Regions from separate parts of the Alicycliphilus sp. T452 genome, predicted to be linked through region 1. Evidence: predicted binding sites of a transcription regulator. Region 1 holds the regulator's gene; the other holds the start of a gene.

The links. The regulator FNR, encoded in region 1, switches genes on or off when oxygen is low (the NO sensors DNR and NnrR bind a similar motif). The targets are predictions, from matches to a motif close to TTGATNNNNATCAA.
Region 2: ubiU (ubiquinone anaerobic biosynthesis protein UbiU) is a predicted target of FNR. The motif match lies at 1,892-1,905, and genes of this name have one in related genera.

The regions. Positions count from the first base shown of each region.
Region 1 is NZ_JBTNEH010000029.1:18,126-21,309, forward strand. It holds gene ACX12L_RS19825 (sulfite exporter TauE/SafE family protein) at 1-16, opposite strand, end outside; gene hemN (oxygen-independent coproporphyrinogen III oxidase) at 20-1,402, opposite strand; gene fnr (fumarate/nitrate reduction transcriptional regulator Fnr) at 1,574-2,317, shown strand; gene ACX12L_RS19840 (hypothetical protein) at 2,338-2,625, opposite strand; gene ACX12L_RS19845 (FixH family protein) at 2,712-2,972, opposite strand; gene ccoG (cytochrome c oxidase accessory protein CcoG) at 3,049-3,184, opposite strand, start outside.
Region 2 is NZ_JBTNEH010000009.1:19,076-22,259, forward strand. It holds gene ACX12L_RS09955 (PEP-CTERM sorting domain-containing protein) at 1-297, shown strand, start outside; gene ACX12L_RS09960 (tryptophanase) at 359-1,729, opposite strand; gene ubiU (ubiquinone anaerobic biosynthesis protein UbiU) at 1,929-3,050, shown strand; gene ACX12L_RS09970 (U32 family peptidase) at 3,074-3,184, shown strand, end outside.

The DNA.
Region 1 (3,184 bases):
CCAGAGCCAGCAGCATGGATCAGATGATGCGAGAGAAACGCGCCCGGTTGCGGTCTGCCTGCAGGTATTTGTCGAACACCATCGCCACGCCGCGCACGAAGAACCAGCCCATCGCGGTGACCTCGATGCCCTCGGCGCCGATCTTCACCAGGCCCTGCTCCGCCATTTCTTCGAGCTGCAGCAGTTCGGCCTCGAAATAGCGGCGGAAGTCGATGAGCCAGGACTGCTCGAGCGGCTCGAACAGCACCTCCCCTTGGCACATCAAGGCCATGATGACCGCGCGGCGCACCAAGTCGTCCCTGGTCAGGGCCAGGCCTCGCACCACGGGCAGGTGCCCATGGTTGATCGCGTCGTAATATTCGTCCAGCGTCTTGACGTTCTGGCTGTACGTTGCGCCTACGCGCCCGATGGCGGAGACGCCGAGCGCTATCAGATCGCAGTCCGGCTGGGTGCTATACCCTTGGAAATTGCGGTGCAGCCGGCCCTGGCGCTTGGCCACCGCCAGGGCATCCTCGGGCAGTGCGAAGTGATCCATGCCCACGTACACGTAGCCCGCATTCATGAACGCGTCGATGGAGCGCGCCAGCATCGATACCTTGGCCGAGGCCATGGGCAGCTCTGCCGAAATGATGCGCCGTTGCGATTTGAAACGCTCAGGCAGATGTGCGTAGGCATAAAGCGCGATGCGGTCGGGCCGCAGTTGCGCCACCTGTGCCAGGGTTCGATCGAAAGACTCCGGCGTCTGGCGCGGCAGGCCATAGATCAGGTCCACGTTCACCGACTCGAAGCCCAGCTTGCGTGCGCTCTCGACCAGTGCAAACACCTTCTCGGCAGGCTGTATACGATGCACCGCCTTCTGCACTTCGGGGTCAAAATCCTGCACCCCGAAGCTGAGCCGGTTGAAGCCCAGCTCCGCCAGCAGGGCGAGCCGCTTCTCATCCACGGTGCGAGGATCCACTTCGATCGAATACTCGCCCCCTGGCACCAGCACGAAACTGCGCCTGAGCATGCCCATGAGCTCGCGCAAGCCATCATCGGACAGGAAGGTGGGCGTGCCGCCGCCGAAATGCAGCTGGCTCACCTGCTGCCCCACGCCGCAGTGCGCGGTGTGCAGGTCGATCTCGCGGCTCAGGTAGCGCAAATAGACCTCGGCCCGCTCCGGATGCCTGGTAATGATCTTGTTGCAGGCGCAGTAGTAGCACAAAGATTCGCAAAACGGAATATGCACGTAAAGAGACAAGGGCATCGCCTTGGCCGCTGACCCTACATGACGCTGCTGCAAGGCCAGGATGTATTCTTTCTCACCAAATGCCTCCACGAAACGGTCTGCTGTTGGGTAGGAGGTATAGCGCGGCCCAGGCACGTCAAAGCGACGCAAGAGCTCGGTTGTAACGACTGTCATGACGGGATTCCTTGCATTTGCGGCGTACTGTGCCGTAGAGTCCCCAGGGCGTTCTTGATACCGATCAAGCACCCATGCGGTCCGGATGGGGACAATTTGACTTTGGATCAAAGTCTTTGAACGATCCGTGACATTCCATGCCTCGACGGCGTTCAGATGTAAGCTCGCGACATGAATAGGGTTTCCATACACTCCAACCTGCAATCCATCAAAGTTGCCTGTTCCAACTGCAACTTGCGCGAGTTGTGCATGCCCGTGGGGCTGGATGAGCAGCAGCTCAAGCGCATTGATGATGTCGTCGCCGTGCGCCGCAAGGTCAAGCGCGGCGGCACACTGTTCCGCAACGGCGAACCATTTACCTCCCTGTTCGCCATTCGCACGGGTTTCTTCAAGACCTGCGTGGCGACAGAGGATGGACGCGATCAAGTGACAGGCTTCCAGATGGCCGGAGAAATCATCGGTCTGGATGGCATCGTGAACGACCGGCACACCTGCGATGCCGTGGCCCTGGAAGACGCCGAGGTTTGCGTCATGCCATTCGACCGCATCGAGGAGCTCTCGCGCGAGGTCACCGCACTGCAAAACCATGTGCACAAGATCATGAGCCGCGAGATCGTCCGCGAACACGGCGTCATGCTGCTATTGGGAAGCATGCGGGCCGAGGAGCGTCTTGCCGCCTTCCTGCTGAATTTGGTGCAGCGCCTGCATGCACGGGGATTTTCCCAATCGGAACTGGTATTGCGCATGACACGCGAGGAAATTGGCAGTTACCTGGGCCTCAAGCTCGAAACCGTGAGCCGCACCTTCTCCAAGTTCGTCGAAGAAGGTATCGTGGAAGTCAGGCAACGCCACGTACGCATCGTGGACACCGACGCTCTGAAGCGCATCGTCAACAGCCAGCAATCCTGCCTCTAATTGCCCCAAAAGCCCATGAGTCAGGGCATGTATTTGGCGCAGTCGAGCGGCCTGTCACCCTCGGGTACAGGGCAGCGGTTGAGTTCAAAGGGGGAGAAGGACAACATCGTGGTAAGCACGCTCGAAGCCATGATGACGATCCAGAAAACGAAGAACGCCACGGTGTAGACGCCTTGCCTCGAAAGATTGACGGGCTGATCAAACCACTGCAATGCCTCGGGATCCACAAAGGCAAACACGACCATTTCCATAACCCCCGCCATGAGAAAGGCGGGCCAGGCTACCCACATCAACCGCTGCTTCCACATCTCTTGCCTCCTTGTCATGGGTCAAAGCCTAGCACCATGTTCTGCGCAAGCAAAGTGCAATCGCCCCCCTGATTCCCCTTAGAACCTCAGCGCGGCTGGTCCTGCATTGGCGTGGCTGCATGGTTGCGCCCCTTCATCGCGGGCGTCATGCCAGGGTCCGTATTCTTCAGCGTCTTGTTGATATCCAGGCCACGCTGGTAGTAGTCTTCTGCCAGCACGGGATCCGGCTGAGAAAGCGCAAGCCAGAGGGTGACAAAACCGGCAATGACCACGATCACCGGACCCGCGATCACCAGCCATACATGACCGTACTTCCACCACGGCTGCGACTCGGGGGCTGCGTTCATTGATCCATCTTTCGACATCGTTACGATCTCCGTGCCCTTTCGGGGCCATGCAAAAACTCGGTGCGGATCCGTGGCCTCAGCGCGGGACAAGGAATACAGATTTCTCTGCCACCTGCCCCTTGTCGCCTTGCGACTGGATATCAAAATACACCGTGTGCGAGCCCGGTGGCGCCGACCCATAGGGGATCTGCAGGCGCACGGCAACCCATCGC
Region 2 (3,184 bases), on a different contig from region 1:
TTCAGCGCCTCGGGCCTGTTCGATGGCTCCAACGCCCTGGTGCAGGTGGGTCTGAGCGACGACGCCAACACCTTTGGCATGTCCTGGGACAACGCCAATGGCGGCAGTCCCCTGCATTCCAACTGGAATGGTTGCCAGGCATGCTCCTACCAACTGGCCGGAACCATGGAATTCAGCAGCCCGGGCAATCAGGTGCCCGAGCCAGGCAGCATGGCATTGCTGGGCCTGGGGCTGCTCGGCGCTGCCGCAGCCCGGCGCCGCAGCCCCTCGCAGCCGCGCGTGCCCGAGCTGGCCTGACCCCCAGGCATCGCAGCAGTCATCCCGCATCCGCTGCCGATGCAGGGGGCGCCAAGAGCCCTCACACCCAAGCGCACTCGCAGGTGAAATGCCGCAGGAACTTGGGCTGCCTGGTGATCCTCACGCCGCGGATGCCCGCGGCCTTGGCCTTGACCTCGGCGATCACCTCGGCCGCGTAGTCGAAGTGGCTTTGCGTGTACATGCGGCGCGGGAAGGCCAGGCGCACCAGTTCCATGCTGTGGTAGGTTTCGGTGCCGTCCTCCAGGCGCTTGCCGAACATCACCGAGCCGATCTCCACGCCGCGGATGCCGCCCTCCAGGTAGAGCGCGTTGCACAGCGCCCAGGCCGGGTAGTGCTGCACGGGCATGTCGGGCAGCACGGTGCGCGCGTCGATGTAGACGGCATGGCCCCCGGTGGGCTTGACGAAGCCGACCCCGGCCGCCTCCAGGCGCTCGCCCAGGTATTCGGCGGTGCGCAGGCGGTAGCGCAGGTAGTCCTCCTGCAGCCCTTCCTCCAGCCCCACGGCCAGCGCCTCCAGGTCGCGTCCGGCCATGCCGCCGTAGGTGGGAAAGCCCTCCATCATGATCAGGTCGTTCCTGACCTCGTCCAGCCATTCGTCGCTGCGCAGGACGATGAAGCCGCCGATGTTGACCATGCCGTCCTTCTTGGCGCTCATGGTCGCGCCGTCGGCGTAGGAGAACATCTCGCGGGCGATCTCGCGCACGGGGGTGTTCTCGTAGCCACGCTCGCGCATCTTGATGAACATGGCGTTCTCGGCGAAGCGGCACACGTCCATGACGAAGGGCTTGCCGTATTGCTTCAGCAAGGCGCTGTAGGCGCGGATGTTGGCCATGGACACGGGCTGGCCGCCGCCCGTGTTGTTGGTCACCGTGAGCATGCCGAAGGGAATGCGGCCGCCCTCCTTCTTCAGCAGTGCCTCGGCGCGGTCCAGGTCGATGTTGCCCTTGAACGGGTGGATCGCCGCGGGCTGCAGCCCCTCGGCGATGACCAGGTCCACGGCCTCCACGCCCATGTATTCGAGGTTGCCGCGCGTGGTGTCGAAGTGGCAGTTGTTGGGCACCAGGTCGCCCTTCCTGCACACCGCCGTGAACAGCACCTTCTCGGCCGCGCGGCCCTGGTGCGTGGGCACGAAGTGCGCCATGCCGGTGATGTCCTGGATCACCTTTTCGAGACGGAAGAAGCTGCGCGCGCCGGCGTAGCTCTCGTCGCCCTCCATGATGGCGCCCCACTGGCGCGCGGACATGGCGCCCGTGCCCGAGTCGGTGAGCCAGTCGATGAGCACGTCCTCGGCGCGCAGCTTGAAGACGTTGAGCCTGGCCTCTTCGAGCAGGCGCTCGCGCTCGGCGCGCGTGGTCATGCGGATGGGTTCGACGCTCTTGATGCGAAACGGCTCGATGAGGGTCTTGGGCATGGTCTGTCGCTCCAGATACGTGTGGTGGATGCGCGAAGGTAGACCCGCCCCCAAAACCATGGTGTCGGTCTTTTCCAACATTGGCGGAAAAAACCCGCCGCCGCTGCAACATGCGCCCGAGCCCATTTCCTATCGAAGGCATCGGCAATACGCCGCCTGCCCTTGACAAAAATCAGCTTGTGGTCTTTTGCATCGTCCTATGGTGTGCGGCCTGCGGGGAAACGCCCGCACCAGAACAGCACCGGAACCCGCCGTGAACGCCCTTGCCAGCCCCTCCTCAGCCAGCACCATCGATACGGCCGCCAGCGCCGCCCCTGCCGCCCCCGAACTGGTCTGCCCCGCCGGCAGCCTGCCCGCGCTCAAGGCGGCCATCGACGGCGGCGCCGACTGCGTCTACCTGGGCCTGCGCGACGCGACCAACGCGCGCAACTTCGCCGGCCTGAACTTCGACGAGGCCGCCATCCAGAACGGCATCGCCTATGCCCACGGCCGCGGCCGCAAGGTGCTGATGGCGCTCAACACCTACCCGCAGGCGACCAACCCCGCGCCCTGGCGTTCCGCGCTCGACCGGGCCAGCGCCTGGGGCGTGGACGCCATCATCCTGGCCGACCCGGGCCTGATGCGCTACGCCAGCGAGCGGCACCCCGACCTGCGCCTGCACCTGTCGGTGCAGGGCTCGGCCACCAACCACGACGCCATCAACCTGTACCACGCGCAGTTCAACATCCAGCGCGCCGTGCTGCCGCGCGTGCTGTCGCTGGAGCAGGTCAAGCAAGTAACGCAGCGCACCAGCGTGGAGATCGAGGTCTTCGGCTTCGGCAGCCTGTGCGTGATGGTGGAGGGGCGCTGCGCGCTCTCGTCCTACGCCACGGGCGAATCGCCCAACACGCACGGCGTGTGCTCGCCGGCCAAGTTCGTGCGCTGGCAGGAAACGCCCCAGGGGCTTCAGGCGCGCCTGAACGGCGTGCTCATCGACCGCTACGGCCAGGGCGAGAACGCCGGCTACCCCACGCTGTGCAAGGGGCGCTTCGACGTGGAGGGCGAGAGCAACTACTACGCGCTGGAGGAGCCCACCAGCCTGAACACGCTGGAGCTGCTGCCCCAGCTGGTCAAGATGGGCGTGCGCGCCTTCAAGATCGAGGGCCGCCAGAGGAGCCCCGCCTACGTGGCCCAGGTCACCAAGGTCTGGCGCGAGGCCATAGACCACTGCATGGCGCAGGGCCACCTGTACGCACCCAAGACCGCCTGGATGGCCAGCCTGGACCAGGTGGCCGAAGGCCAGCAGCACACGCTGGGCGCCTACCACCGCCCCTGGAAGTGATGGACACGATGGATAAGCCGATGATGAAGCTGGCCCTGGGCCCCGTGCAGTACTACTGGCCGCGCGAGACCGTTTTCGAGTTCTACCAAGCCATGGCCGAGACCCCGGTGGACATCGTCTACCTGGGCGAAGCC